DNA from 2 places in the Rhizobium sp. BK512 genome. Region 2 is predicted to be linked to the other one. Evidence: riboswitches for the same ligand, from Rfam matches in the RefSeq annotation. Region 2 holds a riboswitch; the other holds the start of a gene.

Region 1 (8,981 bases), on a different contig from region 2:
ACGGGCAGCATGGGCGAGGCCGGAAAACAATTGACGGAGGTAGGCGTCGCCAGCCGTTCCCGAGAGCCCCTTGCTCTGCAGCCAGGTCGACGTCGCGTCCAGGATGCCGAAATAGCTGGCCATCAGGCAGCTCGCCACCGCGAGAAGTTCGAACTCCTGCTTGTCTTCAACCTGGATCGCCGTTCCGAGCGCCGAAAAGAGTGTGTGGGAGACCTCGTCGGGCGGGTAGATCGCAGTCGCCCCCTGGAGATCTGCGACGAACGGAAGTGGAATTGCCAGGCTCAGGCGAACCGGCCGATCGATCCACGCCAGCAGTTGATCCATTGGCGTGGCCGCGACAAAGCTGATGACATGGTGGCCCGGCCGAAATCGGAGCGAGCGGATGACCTCCTCGGCAATTTGCGGCCTCACTGCCAAAAATACGAGATCGGAGCGGTCGAGAACATCCTGGTTGCCCAGAGCGATAGACACATTCCCGTTTGCCGCCGCGAGGCGGGAGGCGACGCCTGCGTTGCGAGGTGACAGCGCGATGGGTGTGTCGCGAAACGCCGTCTTGCCCAATCCGGTGACGACAGCCTCGGTAATCGTGCCCGCCCCGACGAACCCCATTGTCATCCGCTTTGGATCGATCTCCATTGGCACCCCCCAAGCGACTATTTGCGCCGTGCTACTCCACCAGAATACCGCATCTGTATCAGAAAATCGCGCTACAGCGCCATGACCACCGGTCCATGCCAGCCTTGGGGCTGAAACGCATCGATGGTCTTGGCCACATAAGCTCGCATTGTCAGGCAGGGTGGATGCCGGCAGAGATCGGCCTTCCGCAGATCGCGGTCAGGAGCCGTTTTCCGGCGTTCCTGTGCCGGCTAAAAAATCACCCCTCCGCGCCAGGCGAGGAGGGGTGATGATACATTGCGTCTGTTGCAAGATCGCTGCTCAGGCGACCCGGACAGCCTTACGGCGTTCGCTCACCGGCTGATAGGCGAGACGCTGGTGGTAGTTGCAATAGGGCGATGAATCCGGGGAGTCGCAGCCGCAGAAGTAGAAATCGTCCTTCAGCGGATCGCCGACCGGCCACTTGCAGGTGCGCTCCGTCAGTTCCGTCAGGCCGAGGCGACGTGAAATAGGCACGACCACGTTTTTGGCCGGCACGTATTCCATTTCCTCGACCGTTTCGATCTCGATCTCTTCCTTCAGCATCGTTGCGCCCTGCTGGCGCGTCACGGTGCGGGTGGCGATGCGAGATGCATAGTTCGGGGCGCGGGGAGCAGAGGTGTTGCGCTTGGGCGCACGCGCCGTGGTTGCGGTTCCGCCGGCCTTGGCGCGACCGGGAAGACTGAGCCGGTGAACCTTGCCGATAACAGCGTTTCTACTTACTCCGCCAAGTTGCGCAGCGATCTGGCTGGCACTTAGTCCCTCCGACCAAAGCTTCTTGAGCTTTTCGACACGCTCGTCTGTCCAGTTCATGCCCTGTCTCCACCTTTCGCGTTGGTGATGGCAGAATCCCTCACCGTTGCCTCGGAAGCCTCCGAAGCAAGAAACGCCTGATCAATTTTGGTGACTAGTTCCGCCGCATGCAGTCTAGTAATTGAACTTTAACCTAGTGTGAGCCTGACTCTGTGACAAGAGTCGCAGGAATCCGATGAATCCGAATTCGTAGTTTTCCCCAACTTGCTTCCCGAGAGAGTCATTTCTGCAACATTAGCTGTTGATAGACCTGTAATGCGGATTGCAGGCTTGACGCATGCGCTAAATCCTCAGTTTTGTTGACATTGCAGTGCGAAAAGTAAATAGTGCTTCAGGCCGCCGAAAGGCGGCATTTTTAATTTTTCGGACCGGGTTTTCTTAGCCGGAGTCCGTTGCCTCAGAGCCTGATTGAAGGAGATCGCGCCATGGCTGAAGCCTCGCCGCTTTATGATACCTATTCTCGTGCCCCGCTGCGGTTCGAGCGAGGTGAAGGCGTCTGGCTGATCACCGAAACCGGCGAGCGATATCTGGATTTTGGCGCGGGCGTTGCCGTTACCTCCGTCGGACACGGCAATCCGCATGTCGTGGCCGCTCTCAAGGATCAGGCTGACAAGGTCTGGCACCTCTCCAACGTCTATGAGATCCCCGGCCAGGAGAAGCTTGCCAACCGCCTGACCGAGGCCACCTTCGCCGACAAGGTGTTCTTCACCAATTCCGGCGCCGAGGCGCTCGAATGCGCCATCAAGACAGCGCGCCGCTACCAGTTCTCCAAGGGTCATCCCGAGCGTTTCCATATCATCACCTTCGAAGGCGCCTTCCACGGCCGCACGCTGGCGACGATCGCTGCCGGCGGCCAGGAAAAATATCTCGAAGGTTTCGGCCCCAAGACCCCCGGTTTCGACCAGGTTCCTTTCGGCGATGTCGAGGCGGTACGCGCGGCGATTACCGACAAGACGGCCGGCATCCTCATCGAACCCGTGCAGGGTGAGGGTGGCGTGCGCCCGGTGACACCTGAATTCATGAAGGCGCTCCGCCAGCTCTGCGATGAGCATGGCCTGCTCCTCATTCTCGATGAAGTTCAGACCGGCGTCGGCCGCACCGGCAAGCTCTTCGCCCATGAATGGTCGGGTGTCACGCCCGATATCATGGCTGTTGCGAAGGGCATCGGCGGCGGCTTCCCGCTCGGCGCCTGCCTCGCGACCGCAGAAGCAGCCTCCGGCATGAAGGCCGGCACGCATGGTTCCACCTATGGCGGCAATCCGCTGGCCATGGCCGTCGGCAACGCGGTCCTCGATGTCATCCTGGCCGAGGGCTTCCTGCAGCACGTGCGGGATGTGACCCTCGTCTTCCGTCAGGGCCTTGCCTCGCTCAAGGATCGCTATCCCGATGTGATCGAAGATATCAGGGGCGAAGGTCTACTGCTCGGCGTCAAGGCTGCCATCCCCTCGGCAGAACTGCTGAAGGAAATTCGCGCAGCACACCTTCTGGCGATCCCGGCGGGCGACAATGTCATCCGCCTGCTGCCGCCGCTGGTCGTAACCGCCGAGGAGGCGCGCGAGGGGCTTTCCCGTCTCGAACGCGCTGCCGAAAGCATCCGTGCCGCCAAGGTCAAGAAGACCGCTTGATAGGACATTGCCCCGCCCGCTGGCGGGCGTAGCAGGTAACGAACAATGGCTTCCCCCAAACACTTTCTCGATCTCTCCGCAGTCACCGCATCCGACCTCAGAACCATCATGGACGATGCCAAGGTGCGAAAGCAGGCATTCAAGGCCGGTTCCGCCGACAAGCCGCTCGCCGGCAAGATGCTGGCCATGATCTTCGAGAAACCGTCGACCCGCACCCGCGTCTCCTTCGACGTCGGCATGCGCCAGCTCGGCGGCGAGACGCTGTTCCTGTCGGGTACTGAAATGCAGCTCGGCCGCGCCGAGACCATCGGCGACACGGCCAAGGTCCTGTCGCGCTATGTCGATGCCATCATGATCCGCACGACCGAGCACAGCCGGATGCTGGAGCTTGCCGAGCATGCCACGGTGCCCGTCATCAACGCGCTGACGGATGACACCCATCCCTGCCAGATCATGGCTGATATCATGACCTTCGAAGAGCATCGCGGCCCGATCAAGGGCAAGACGATCGCCTGGACCGGCGACGGCAACAACGTGCTGCATTCCCTCGTGGAAGGGGCTGCCCGTTTCGGCTACCGCATGAACATGGCGGTACCCCTTGGTTCCGAGCCGAAGGATCACTATCTGAACTGGGCCCGCAATGAGGGCGCCGAAATCATGCTTTACCATGATGCTGACCGTGCGGTCGCCGGCGTCGATTGTGTGGTGACCGATACCTGGGTCTCCATGAATCAGGAACATCGGGCCCGTGGTCACAATGTCTTCCAGCCTTATCAGGTCAATGCGCATTTGATGGCGCAGGCCGGCAAAGATGCATTGTTCATGCATTGCCTTCCCGCCCACCGCGGCGAGGAGGTGACGGATGAGGTGATCGATGGCCCGCAGTCCGTGGTCTTCGATGAGGCGGAAAACCGTCTTCATGCGCAGAAGTCGATTCTTGCTTGGTGCCTGGGCGCGATCTGAACCATAATCGGATGTCGCGAGTCCAAAACTCGCGGCTGCGCAAGCAGCCGGTGCGCTAGCCGGCTGCTCTGACAAAACAGGAGTGAAAGCCATGGCAGAAGCTGCCGCCGCCCTCGGCGAGTTCGATTTCGCCGGCGATGATCATGTCGTCCCCTTCCAGGTGGAAGGGCTGGATGTGCGCGGTCGCGCCGTCCAGCTCGGCCCGATGCTGGATTCGATCCTCGAACGCCATCACTATCCCATGCCCGTCGCCCGCCTTCTGGCGGAAGTGGTGGTGCTCACGGTGCTGCTCGGCACCTCGCTGAAGTTCGAGGGCAAATTCACGGTCCAGACCAAAAGCGACGGTCCCGTCGATCTACTGGTCGCCGATTTCTCCACGCCGGAAAATGTCCGGGCCTACGCCCGCTTCGATCAGGCCTTGCTCGACAAGGCGATTGCGGCAGGCGAAACGGAGCCGGAACAGCTGCTCGGCAAGGGCGTGCTCGCCTTCACCATCGACCAGGGCAAGTTCAGCCAGCCCTATCAGGGCATCGTCGCGCTTGACGGTACCTCGCTGGAAGACATAGCCGGTGTCTATTTCCGCCAGTCGGAACAGATCCCGACACGTGTGCGCCTTGCCGCTGCCGAACTCTTCGACCGCGACGAGAACGGCAAGCCGCGTCACCGCTGGCGGGCAGGGGGCCTAGTCGCCCAGTTCCTGCCGGAAGCGCCGGAGCGTATGCGCCAGCCCGATCTTCATGGCGGCGATGGCGACACGGCTACGCGCGCCCATGTTGAGGATGATGCCTGGATGGAAGCCCGCTCGCTCGTTGAAACGGTCGATGCCGACGAACTGACCGATCCGCAGGTCGGCACGGAACGCCTGCTCTTCCGCCTCTTCCACGAGCGCGGCGTGCGCGTCTACGAACCGCGGGCGGTCTTCGATCGTTGCAGCTGTTCGCGCGAAAAGATCGGCGGCGTGCTGAAGGGCTTCAGCGCGGAGGAAATCGAGGCGAGTCAGGAAAACGGCGAGATCGCGGTGACCTGCGAGTTCTGCTCCACGACCTATCGTTTCCCGGTGGACGAGGTCGCGTCTCAGCTTACTTAGTATTCCCAGTTGAAAGGGAAGAACGTCCAATAAAAACAGGCGATGGTGCGGCACAGTGACTCGACTTTTGGTAGTCACTGTGTGCCTATGCGTTTCATTGGTTGGGCTATGAAAACGGGATGGGTGCCAATGAAGCTGTTGTGTTTGCTTCTCGCGCTGATAGCTGCGGTGCCGCAAACGAGCTTCGCCAGTGACGAGACAATGCTATGGAAAGAAGTCGGCGGCTGGACGGTGGCTGCCGACCTGACTTTGGGCAGCGCCTGCTTTGTTGCGACGGCCTTTGAGGATCGTACACTTTTCCGTCTTGGCTTCAATTTCCTCGATAAGGACCATCCCTTTTATATTCTGATGGTCAATGACAATTGGAAATCGTTGGAGGAAGGCAAGCAATACCCGATCGAGCTCTATCTGGACCGCTCCAAATGGACTGTCGATGCAAGCGCTGTGGTCTTTAACGGTGAAAAGGGACTACGCATTGATTTTAAAGATACTAACTTGGTTAGCGAGTTTGCCGTCAAGTTGGGTTTTCGCGCCGATTTTAACGGCAAGCGAATAGTCGCCCTTAGTCTGAAAAACTCCGTCAAGGCTATTGATGAGATGATCGCCTGTCAGAAGGCCGTTGACGCTGTCCTGGCCAAACAGCCGAAACCGCCACAATCAAAGGATCCATTCGATGCAAAACCGGATGCTCAGACCGCCGCGGATCCGTTTGAACTTTAACAGAGATTGACGACTGAAGGCTCAAGATTGACGCATCGTCGCAAATAGCGAGGCTACGCTTTAGTTCAGCACCCTGAGCAGGCCGGGTGAATCGAGCGAGAAGGCGGGTATGTCGACATCGAACATCTCGCCTTCGTCCGTCTCCATCTGGTAGTGGCCAAACATCAGGCCGGATGGCGTATCCAGCGGGCAGCCAGAGGAATATTCATAGGTATCGCCCGGCTGCAACCGCGGCTGCTCGCCGACGACGCCGGGGCCGCTGACCTCGTCGATCTGCCCGTTCTGGTCGGTAATGTTCCAGTAGCGGTTGACGAGACGCACGGCGATATCGGAGTTGTTGCTGATCACCACACGATAACCCCAGACATACCGATCGTCTTCCGGATCGGATTGCTCCTCCAGATAAAACGGCTCGACAACGACTTCGATATCTCGTGTGAGGGCGCGATACATGCCTTACACCTTAGTCAGGATACGTTACCCGTATCTTATACGAGGCCTCTTCCGTCAAGAAACGGTACAGTGATCGCGGCCTCACTACCTTCAGTTGGGCCGCCTTTCGTTCATTAAGCCTAACTCTCAGTGTTAATTTCAAGGCAAATGCGACGGCCGCGGCGTTTGCCGGCGGCCGTGCCTTGATGTCAGGCCGAAACCTTCGCCAGAGCGCGAGCGAAATCCTCGATGAGATCGTCCGTATCTTCGATACCGGCCGACAGGCGTACCGTGCCCGGCGAGATGCCGAGTTCGGCGCGAGCCTCATCCGTCAGATTCTTGTGCGTGGTCGTTGCCGGATGCGTGATCAGGCTCTTGGAGTCGCCGAGATTGTTGGAGATTTTCACGATCTCAAGCGCATTCTGCAGCGCGAAGGCCGCCTCCTTGCCGCCCTTCAGTTCGAAGCAGACGAGTGTCGAGCCGCCCGACATCTGCTTGGCGATGATATCGGCCTGCGGATGGTCCTTGCGGCCGGGATAGATGACCTTGGCGACCTTGCCCTGATCAGCCAGGAAATCGGCAATCTTCGCCGCATTCTGCGTCTGCTGCTTGACGCGGAGCGGCAGCGTCTCGATGCCCTTCAGGAGTGTCCACGCATTGAAGGGCGACATGGCCGGGCCGGTATGGCGGAAATAGTCGTGCAGGTTCTCGTCGATCCATTCCTTGTCGGAGAGAACGACGCCGCCGAGGCAGCGGCCCTGGCCGTCGATATGCTTAGTCGCCGAATAGACGACGATATGGGCACCGAGCTCCAGCGGCTTCTGGAAGAGCGGCGTTGCAAACACGTTGTCGACCACGACCTTTGCGCCGATCTGGTTGGCGAGCTTGGCGACACCTGCGATGTCGACAACTTCCAGCGTCGGATTGGTCGGGCTTTCCAGGAAGAAGACCTTGGTCTTCGGGGTAATAGCCTTTTCCCAGTTTTCGAGGTCGCGACCGTCGATCAGCGTGCAGTCGATCCCGTATTTCGGCGCCAGCGTCTCAACCACCCAGCGGCAGGAGCCGAAAAGGGCGCGCGCAGCAACGATATGATCGCCGGCCTTCAGCTGGCAGAGGATGGCAGCAGTAACAGCGGCCATGCCGGACGCGGTGGCTCGGGCGTCTTCAGCGCCTTCCAGCATGCACATGCGCTTTTCGAACATGTCATTGGTGGGGCTGCCGTAACGCGCATAGATGAAACCATCGGTCTCGCCTTTGAAGCGCGCTTCGGCCGCTTCGGACGTATCGTAGACGAAACCTTGCGTGAGATAGATTGCCTCTGAAGTCTCGCCATACTGCGAGCGGAGCGTTCCGCCGTGGACGAGTTGGGTTGCCGGGCGCCAGGTCTTGCTCATGCCATCACCACTTTCAAACAACAAAAAAACCGGCCGCAAATGCAGACCGGTTTTCAACCCGGTCTTTTTAGCCACTTGTTTAACGTGGCTGCAAGCCGACCGGCCAAATCACCACGGGATAAATTTGCAATACTGCCGTTCTAAGCTTGCGTCAATTCCCCGACTTTGGTTTTGTCTCCGCGAGTATATGGATGGAGCATGATGGCTCGCGAAACTGGAATTTTGGCTGACCGCGCAATTGCCGCGCTGTTTGAAACCGGGCGCCTTCAAAGCGAACGCGAGCTGGACCGCGACCAGATCCAGCCGGCAAGCCTGGATCTGCGGCTGGGCGCCAAGGCTTTCCGGGTGCGCGCCAGCTTCATGCCTGGCCCGTCCCATCTCGTTTCCGACAAGCTTGATCGGCTGAGCCTGCACGTCATCGACCTCAGCGAAGGCGCGGTACTGGAAACCGGCTGTGTCTATATCGTGCCGCTGATGGAGCATCTCGATCTGCCGGCCAATATGTCTGCCTCGGCCAATCCGAAAAGCTCGACCGGTCGCCTCGATATCTTCACGCGTGTCATCACTGATTACGCGCAGGAATTCGACAAGATCCCATCAGGCTATTCCGGCCCGCTCTATCTCGAAATCAGCCCGCGCACCTTCCCGATCGTCGTGCGCCGCGGCTCGCGCCTGTCGCAGATCCGTTTCCGTTTCGGCCAATCGGTACTCGGTGAGCCGGATCTTCTGAAACTGCACGAGACGGAAACGCTGGTCGCAGCCAAGCAGCCGAACATTTCCGGCGGCGGCATCGCGTTGTCGATCGACCTGACGGGCGACAAGGACGGCCTGATCGGCTACCGCGGCAAGCATCACACCGCCGTCGTCGATGTCGACAAGAAGGCCCAGCACGATATCTACGATTTCTGGGAGCCGCTCTACAGCCGCGGCCGCAACGAACTGATCCTCGATCCCGATGAATTCTATATCCTCGTCTCGCGCGAGGCCGTACACGTTCCCCCGCACTACGCGGCGGAAATGACGCCCTTCGACCCACTCGTCGGCGAATTCCGCGTCCACTATGCCGGCTTCTTCGATCCGGGCTTCGGCCACGCTCCGGCAGGCGGTCGCGGCAGCCGTGCCGTGCTCGAAGTGCGCAGCCACGAAGTGCCCTTCATCCTCGAAGACGGCCAGATCGTCGGCCGCCTGATCTACGAACACATGCAGGAACAGCCCTCGAGCCTCTACGGCTCGGGTCTTGGCTCCAACTATCAGGCCCAGGGCCTGAAGCTCTCGAAGCACTTCCGCATCTGA
Region 2 (8,981 bases):
TGATCGATCGCGGCACCAACAAGACCCGGCGCGCGGTGCGCCAGCTGGCTCATGGCGTTGAAAAGATGCGTGACACCACGTGCGCCCGCATCGAAACGCACTTCGGCTGCCTCACTCGTGCTGTCGGAATGGCCGATGCTGACGATGACCCCGGCTTCGCTGAGTTCGCGCACCTGGGAAACCGTCACCTGCTCCGCGGCCACGGTGACGAGCAGCGTGCCGATTTCCTCGCGCGCGGCGATGAAGGATTTGACATCCCTGTCTTCGACCGGACGCATCAGCTCGGCGAGATGCGCACCCTTGCGCGCCGGCGCCAGATGCGGACCTTCGAGATGCAGGCCGGCAACGCCCCGGTTCGTCTTCACCGCAATCTTTGCCGCCGCGATCGCGGCAGCCGTCGCTTCTGCCGTATCGGTAATAAGCGTCGGCAGCAGGGCCGTCGTTCCATACGGCCGATGTCCGTCGGCAATCATGTACATCGAGTTCGGCGACGGCTCGTCGTTCAGCATGCGGCCGCCACCGCCATTGACTTGCGCATCGATGAAACCGGCAGACAATATGCCGCCTGCCAACGTCACGACATCGCCCTCGGGCAGATCATTCAGGCCGACGATCGCCTCGACGCGTCCGTCCTTGACGATCAGCGCCCGCTCGTCATGGAAGCGTTCGCCATCGAAGATACGAGCGCCGGTGAAGATCTTGTGGGGCATCAGACGGTCTCCGTCACCTTGAGCAGGTTTGCCGGCTTGTCGGGGTCGAAACCCTTGCGACGCGTGACGGACTCGATCAGACGGTAATAGACGAGCAGCGAAACCAGGGGATCAACGAGACCGTTGCCGGTCGTCGGAACCTGCAGATTAACGCCGGCAAGAGGCTTCGTCGAGAAGGGCACGGTGGTAGCGCCGAGCTTCTGCAGCCGATCGAGGGCCTTCACGTTGTTGTCGAAGGCCGCATCTTCAGGCACGAAGCCGACAATCGGGAAGCCCGGCTGCACCAGGCGCATCGGCCCGTGCATCAGTTCCGCAAGAGAGAAGGCTTCGGCATGAAGGCCGGCAGTCTCCTTGGCCTTCAGCGCAGCTTCGAGAGCAATGGCGAAAGCCGTGCCGCGGCCACCGGTATAGAGCGAGGCGGCGTTGAACAGAACTTCCTCGGCAGCAGCCGTATCGATGCCCGATGTCGCAGCGAGTGCGGCCGGCAGTTTTTCGAGCGCCGCCTGCAGATCGGCCTTGCTGCCGATCGCAGCCGTCACGCCGGTGAGGGCGGCAACAGATGCAATGAAGGACTTGGTCGCTGCAACGCTCTTTTCAGCGCCGGCATTGAGGCCGAGGACGATATCGGCCTGGTTCGCAAGGGGGCTGTCTGTGACGTTGACCACGGCAATCGTCGTTGCGCCGCCCTTCTTGGCCGCATCCTGCAGCGCCACAATGTCAGGGCTCGCGCCCGACTGTGAGACGGTGAAATGGATGCCGCCCTTCAGATGCAGGGGCGCGTTATAAACAGAGGCGATAGACGGGCCGATCGAGGCGACCGGCACACCGCAAGTAATCTCGAACAGATATTTGAAGAAGGTCGCGGCATGGTCGGAAGAACCGCGCGCCGCCGTCGTCACGACGCTCGGGCGAGCGGACGAGAACAGCCGGGCGATTTCGGCGAAGGCCGGCTTTTCCTTTTCGAGCAGGGTGGCGACCACCTCGGGCGACTGGCCCGCTTCCTGCAGCATCAGCGACTGGTTCTCACTCATAGGTCATCTCCAATTCTCAATTCGGCAACGAAGTCATAGGCGTCGCCACGATAGTGCGAGCGGGTGTATTCGACGACACGCTGGTCTTCCAGGCGTGAAACGCGTTCGATCAGAAGCGCCGGCGCACCGGCCTTCACGGCAAGAATAGCCGCCGATGAAGGATCGAGCGTGACGGCGGTCAGGCGCTGCATGGCGCGCACCGGCTTGTGGCCGCTCTGGGCAAGCGCATCATAGAGCGAGCCTTCGCCGCCGGCATCCTCGCCGAGAAATTTGACCGGCACGACGGCGCGTTCGATCGCAAGCGGCAGCCCGTCGGCCAGACGAAGGCGATCGAGCCGCAAAACCGGCTCATCCACACCGAGACCAAGCAGGAAGGATTCTTCCGGGGAGGGATTGTTGATGGTGCGCGACAGGATCTTCGCCGCCGGCGAGCGCCCGCGCGAGCGCATGTCCGCGGAGAAGGAGGAAAGCCGCCACAACGACTGCTCCATGCGCTCCACCCTGCTGGAAACGAAAGTGCCGCTGCCATGGCGCGATTCCAGCGCGCCCGATGTCATGAGGTCGCGATAGGCTGTCCGAACCGTCACCCGGCCAAGCTTCAGGGCTTCCGCCAGGTCGCGTTCGCCGGGCAGCGCTGTTCCGGGTTTCAGCAGACCTTCCTGGATGAGACCGGTGAGCGCCTGTGCCAGCCGCTTGTAAAGCGGTCCAGTCGCCGCCTCGTCGCGCAGCCCACGGCCATTCAGTTCCGCTATCAGACTGGTTCTATCCATGGACACGCAATAGAACCTATTTAGAACCAATCGGCAAGCAGATTCATTCCGCCGAAAAAGAAAAACCCTCGCGAGACACCGCGAGGGTTTCATTGATCTAGGCCGGAAGGCTGAGCTCAGCTCTTCGTGAAGATGTAGTCCGTTTCCTGCCGCAGCACCTCACCGGGACGCAGAACCGCGTTCGGAAAGCCCGCATGGTTGATGGCGTCAGGCCAGATCTGCGTCTCGAGGCAAAAGCCGGCGAAAGGACCATATTTGCGGCCGCCAAGACCAGGCACCGGCACACCGAGTTTGAAACCGGCATAGAACTGTACGCCCGGCTCGGTCGTGCGCACCTCCAGCGAGACGCCGGAGTGCAGGCTGCGGGCAAGCACGACCGAGCGCTTGGCCGTGCGCTCGCGCGAGAAGCAGAAATTATGGTCATAGAGCGCCTGCTCCTGACCGTCGAAACGCTTCATCGGCGCCATCACCCGGAAGTCGAACGCGGTGCCCTCGACGGAGCGGATCTCGCCGGTCGGTATCTGCTTCTCGTTGGTCGGCAGGTAGTGGTCGGCGGCGATCATGATGTCATGCGCCAGTGCATCGTCCCGGCCGTCGAGATTGAAATAGGAGTGCTGGCAGACATTGGCGATCGTCGGCTGATCCGTCACCGTCTCGTAGTTGACCGAAAGCTCGCCGTTGCCATGCACGCGATAGGTCGCCTGGATCGTGCAGTTGCCGGGATAACCGGCGCGGCCATCGGGATCGACGATCTTCAGCACGACACGGTCGCTCTCGTGCTCGACGATCGTCCAGACGAGCGTACCGATATTGTTGCTGCCGCCGTGAAGATGCGTGACGCCCTTCTCGTTCAGTTCGAGCTGGTAGTTCTTGCCGTCGAGCGAAAACTTTCCGTCGCCGATGCGGTTTGCACAGCGTCCCGGCGTCGCGCCGAAGAAGGGCGAATGAGCAAGATAGCCTTCGAAATCCTCGAAGCCGAGGACGAGCGGTGCGTCATGACCCTCCAGCCGCGCATCCTGGATGACCGCGCCCCAGCTCAATACCTTGACCGTCAGTCCGCCGCCGCGGATGACGACACGATGGACGGTCTCTCCGTCCTTCGTCTGTCCGAAAACTTCCCGTTCCAATTTGTCCGCCATGATCGACGCTCACTCCATCCCTAGGATTCAGGAACCGGAACCTGCCCCCATTCGCCGCAAACCGCAACCGGGCAGGGCCGGAAAACAAAACGCCGCCGCAGAAATGCGACGGCGTCATTTCTAAACCTGACTGGTGACGCTCAGATGTCCGAGCCGATCTCTTCGATATCGTAGGATGTCGTCTGGTAGATCTCGTTGATCCAGTTGCCGAAAAGCAGATGCGCATGGCTGCGCCAGCGGTTCTGCGGCGCGATCGCCGGGTCGTTATGCGGGAAATAGTTGTGCGGCATTTTGATCGGCACGCCGGCATTCACGTCGCGGAAATATTCGTCCGAAAGAGACGTGGAATCGTATTCGACGTGATTGAAGATATAAAGCCGCCGGCCCTTCGGCTCGTGCACGAGACAGACGCCCATCTCACTCGATTCCATCAGGATCTCGAGGCCGTCGATCTTCTCGATGTCGGCCCGGCGCACCTCGGTCCAGCGCGACACCGGAACCTCGAAATTGTCGGAGAAACCGTTGAGATAAACGGAAGACGGCTTGAGATTGCGGTGGCGGTAAACGCCGAAGGCCTTTTCCTTCAGCTCATACTTCGGCACGCCGTGGAAATGATAAATCCCCGCCATCGCGCCCCAGCAGACATTCATGGTCGAATGGACATTTGTCTGCGTCCAGTCGAAAATCTGCTGCATTTCCTTCCAATAGGTAACGTCCTCGTAAGGCAGCGTCTCGATTGGCGCGCCCGTGATGATGAAGCCGTCAAACTTGCGGTGCTTCACTTCCTCCCAGGTCTGGTAGAAGGCGAGCAGATGTTCTTCAGACGTATTCTTGGCCTTGTGGTTGCCGACGCGGATCAGCGAGAATTCCACCTGCAGCGGCGAAGCGCCGACCAGGCGCGCCATCTGCACTTCGGTCTTGATCTTGTTCGGCATGAGGTTGAGCAGCCCGATCTGCAGCGGGCGGATATCCTGACGGATCGCCACCGTTTCGGTCATCACCCTCACGCCCTCGTTGACGAGGGTTTCGAAGGCTGGCAGCGTATCGGGGATTTTGATGGGCATTGCGGTCAACTCGATCAAAATAAAAAACCGGCGGCGAAAGAATCGCTACCGGTCCGCACGCGGCCCTTTAGCGACTTATTTAACGTGGCTGCAAGCCGGCCGGCCAAATCACCACGAGACATCATAATTAACGCCAGTGCGCCCGCGAATCAACTGTCAATAAGAACAACTGTCCAAACCATCACGCTTTCTTTATGGGTGGTGGAATCTGTTGATGGACCAGTAACGCCCCCATGGTATTAATGGTGTGATGGGCGATTTTGGAAAAAATAATGAAAACTGACGTCAAAGGGGGGAAGGGCATCCAGAATCAGGACCGGGTGGGATACGATCTCAGCCTGACATATCGGCTTGGAGTGATGTTCTCCGCATTCTGGAATTCGCAGGTCCGCGGCAAGGTCGTCGCGCTTGCGATCCTGCTGGTGGTCATCATCCTGGCGACCGCCTATGGACAGGTGATCCTCAACGAATGGAACGCCCCTTTCTACGATTCCCTTGAGCGTCGTGATCTTGGCGAGTTTTTCCGCCAGCTCGAAGTCTTCGCGATGATCGCCGGTGCGCTGCTGCTGCTCAACGTGCTGCAGGCATGGCTGAACCAGATGACGGCGCTTTACATGCGCGAAGGTCTTTCGCGCGATCTCGTCGATCAGTGGCTGGAGCGCAAGCGTGCCCTCAAACTCTCCACCATCGGCATCCTCGGCGTTAATCCCGACCAGCGCCTGCACGAAGATTCTCGCAATCTCGCTGAAAGCACGACCAACCTCGCCCTTGGCCTCCTGCAGTCGACCATTCTGCTCGTCAGCTTCATCGGCGTGTTGTGGGAGCTTTCGAGCGGCTTCATCTTCCGGATCAGCGGCTACAACTTCACCATCCCCGGCTATATGGTCTGGGCGGCAATCTTTTATGCTGCATCGGCCTCGGTATTGAGCCAGGTCGTCGGCCGCAAGCTCGTCAAGCTCAATGCCGACCGGTTTTCCAAGGAAGCCGAGTTGCGCTTTGCGCTGATGCATGCCAACGAAAATATGCCGGCGATCACAGTGGCGCGCGGCGAAGAGAACGAGCGCAAGCGGATCAACAACGATATCAGCAACGTTCTCGCGGTCATCAAGCGGCTCGCCATGGCCAATACCAACCTGACCTGGGTTTCGGCAGGCTATGGCTGGCTGGTCATCGTCATTCCGATCATCGTCGCCGCGCCCGCTTATTTTTCCGGCGGCCTGACCTTCGGGCAGCTGATGATGTCGGTCGGCGCGTTCAACCAGGTCAATACCGCGTTGCGCTGGTATGTCGCGAATTTCGGCCCGATCGCCGAATGGCGCGCGACATTGATGCGTGTCACCGACTTCCGCCAGGCGCTTCAGGAGATGGATGATGGCTTCGATTTGAAGGATTCCATCGTCTATGAGAAAACCGCACCTGATACGTTGACGCTGAAGGATATCGTCATCGTCGCCAAGCTTGGCGAGGAGATCGATGATTGCGGCGGCTTCCGCTTGCGTGAGACGGACGTGGTGATCAAGGCCGGGGAAAAGGTCATGATCAACGGCGATCACAGCGTGAACCGCCGCCTGCTCTTCCAAGCCATGGCAGGCCTTTGGCCCTGCGGCAAGGGCACGATCGGCCTGCCCCCGATTGACGACATTCTGTTCATCCCCCAGGTCGCCTATGTACCGGGCGGCACGCTGCGCGAGGCAATCGCTTTCCCGGGAAAACCCGAGGCCTTTGATAGGACGGCCATCGAAGCCGCGCTTGAGGCTGCGGGCTTGCATTCGCTTGTAGCCCGCCTTGATAGCCGCGCACGCTGGGACAAGCTTCTCGATGCCGATGAGCAGAAGGCAATCGCTTTTGCCCGCCTGCTGCTCGTGAAGCCGCGCTGGGTCGTTTTCGACGAAGTGCTCGAAGGCATGGAGCCCGAATGGCAGCACACGATGAACAAGCTGCTCACCACCATGCCGGAGACCAGCATGATCTATATCGGCCGTTCGGAAACCTATATGGAGGCACTGCACCCGCGCACGCTGCACCTGCAGGCATTGCCTTCCAAACCGGAGGAGCAATCACCGGCAACCGCGGCCGGATCGAGCGCCGCGGCAGCTCCTGCCCCGGCGCTCTAGCAAAACTCCTGCAAAATGTGCGGCGTTTGGTGTCCGGGAGCTCCGGACGAGCTCACATTGGCGGCGTCACACCATTCACGCCGACGGTGACCTGCGAAGCCGAGATGGCCCCGTCGGCTGCCTTTTCCGCCATGACGATGACACCGGCACCCGGCTTCAGATCAGCTTTCGTCGCTGGAGCAAAGGTGACGATCGGCGTGCCGTCGGCAATCGAGACGGTCTTTTCCTTGCCCTGATAAGTCAGCGTGATCGTATGTCCATTGACGGCCTTCACCGCATTGCTGACGGTCGCATTCGTCATCGAGCTATTCGGCTGCAGATCCCACGGACGGTTGCCTTCTCCGGTGCCTTTCATCGACGCGGGGAAGATCAGTACTTCGATGGCACCATCGGGACCGGTGCCTTTCGGCAGCGAGGCAACTCCGACGAAATCGCCGACCTTGATGTCGTCGACCGATGCATTTTTGATACCGGCGACTTTCCAGCCCGATTTGAGCGCAACCGTCGCATCGCTGCCTTCGCGCGTCTTGACGACAAGGGTATCGCCGTTGAGGCTCTCGATCGTGCCCCGCACGCGCAAGCGCTGGCTTTCCTGCGCACTCGCCGCCTGCGAAAGGCCAAGCACGAGGAAGCTGCTGGCTGCAAGCGCCATGATTATTCTGGTATAGGATTTGCGAGACATGTGACTCTTCCTTATCGCCATTGATCGGCACAATCCCCGGCTGCCGGAAAGCAGTGTATGCCGCGTGTCGCGACACGTGCGAATCAAGGAAAAGTGAGGGAGCGGACCCCGGCAAACCGGTCGTTGCCCGAGTCCGCAGAGACCGCCTCAGCCGGCCGCGGACATATCCATGTACATGATTTCCCAGACATGGCCGTCGGGGTCTTGGAAGCTGCACCCATACATTGGCCCCATGTCGAGGATCGGCTTCCAGGGCTTGCCGCCGGCCGCTAATGCCTTTTTCAAGTAGTCATCCACTTCGCCGCGACTGCCGGCCGAAAGGCAGGTTAGGACTTCCTTACCCTTCGACGTATCGGCGATATCGCCTTCGATGAATTGCTGGAAGTGGGCGTGGGTCAGCAGCATCACATAGATATTTTCCTCGACGATCATGCAGGCGGCATCGTCTGTGGTAAAATTCGGATTGTAGGAAAAGCCGAGCGCCGAGAAGAATTCCTTCGACTTGACGAGATCCTTGACCGGCAGGTTCACGAAAATCATGCGCATGAAAAATCTCCCTTTGGTGTAACGGCGCCATGCCGTTGATCACGTTCGGCTCAAGGACGGACGAAAACCACCCGATCCGACAAACGGAAGAATTTTTTTCGGATCAGCCTTCCAGCTCCTCGCGCAACATTTCGAGTTCCAGCCATTCCTCTTCCATCTTGACCAGACTTTCGCGCAGCTTCTCCATCTCGCCAGCCAGCCGATTGAAGGCCGCCGGATCCTTGGTGAAGAGGTTCGGATCAGCCATCCTCTCCTCCCGCTTGCCAATCTCCGCTTCCGCCTTGGCCATTTCCTTCGGCAGGTTTTCGAGCGCGAATTTCTGCTTATAGGAGAGCTTGCCCTTTGAAGCCGAAGGAGCGGCAGCCGCAACCTCCTGCGCCTTCGGCTTTTCCGCCGCTTTCTCGGCCCGCCTACGCTCCTCGGCCGCACCCTTGCGTTGTGCCAGCATGTCGGAATAACCGCCGGCATACTCGATCCAGCGCCCATCCGGTGTTTCCGGATTGGCAGGCGCAATCGTCGAGGTCACCGTGCGGTCGAGGAAATCGCGATCGTGGCTGACGAGGATGACGGTGCCGACAAAGCCCGTGACGATCTCCTGCAGCAGATCCAGCGTCTCTATGTCGAGGTCGTTGGTCGGTTCGTCGAGAATGAGCAGGTTTGCCGGTCGTGACAGGATGCGCGCCAGCATCAGCCGGGCGCGCTCGCCGCCGGAGAGGTTCTTGATCGGCGTGCGCGCCTGCTCCGGCTGGAACAGGAATTCCTTCATATAGCCGGTCACATGCCGCTGCTCGCCATTGACCAGCAGATTCTCGCCGCGCCCGTCCGTCAGGTAATTGGCAAGCGTATCGTCAGGATTCAGATCCTCGCGCTTCTGGTCGAGGGTGGCGATTTCGAGATTGGTGCCGAGTTTCACCGTGCCGCTGTC

What was found. A riboswitch is a leader RNA that binds a small molecule or an ion and turns the genes downstream of it on or off. The one in region 2 is predicted to bind S-adenosylmethionine.
Region 1: linked by a shared signal. The riboswitch ahead of FHX06_RS17660 (O-succinylhomoserine sulfhydrylase) and the one ahead of metA (homoserine O-succinyltransferase) in region 2 are both predicted to bind S-adenosylmethionine.

What each region holds. Positions count from the first base shown of each region.
Region 1 covers NZ_JACIAS010000004.1:497,479-506,459, forward strand. The annotation lists gene FHX06_RS17625 (pyrroline-5-carboxylate reductase) at 1-636, opposite strand, end outside; gene FHX06_RS17630 (GcrA family cell cycle regulator) at 937-1,467, opposite strand; gene FHX06_RS17635 (aspartate aminotransferase family protein) at 1,893-3,092, shown strand; gene argF (ornithine carbamoyltransferase) at 3,138-4,055, shown strand; gene FHX06_RS17645 (Hsp33 family molecular chaperone) at 4,147-5,142, shown strand; gene FHX06_RS17650 (hypothetical protein) at 5,272-5,862, shown strand; gene apaG (Co2+/Mg2+ efflux protein ApaG) at 5,923-6,315, opposite strand; gene FHX06_RS17660 (O-succinylhomoserine sulfhydrylase) at 6,504-7,688, opposite strand; SAM riboswitch at 7,735-7,813, opposite strand; gene FHX06_RS17665 (2'-deoxycytidine 5'-triphosphate deaminase) at 7,887-8,981, shown strand.
Region 2 covers NZ_JACIAS010000007.1:218,242-227,222, reverse strand. The annotation lists gene nagA (N-acetylglucosamine-6-phosphate deacetylase) at 1-710, opposite strand, end outside; gene FHX06_RS24440 (SIS domain-containing protein) at 710-1,741, opposite strand; gene FHX06_RS24435 (GntR family transcriptional regulator) at 1,738-2,511, opposite strand; gene FHX06_RS24430 (aldose epimerase family protein) at 2,628-3,650, opposite strand; gene metA (homoserine O-succinyltransferase) at 3,791-4,714, opposite strand; SAM riboswitch at 4,762-4,839, opposite strand; gene FHX06_RS24420 (ABC transporter ATP-binding protein/permease) at 4,987-6,828, shown strand; gene FHX06_RS24415 (hypothetical protein) at 6,881-7,510, opposite strand; gene FHX06_RS24410 (VOC family protein) at 7,658-8,056, opposite strand; gene FHX06_RS24405 (ABC-F family ATP-binding cassette domain-containing protein) at 8,160-8,981, opposite strand, start outside.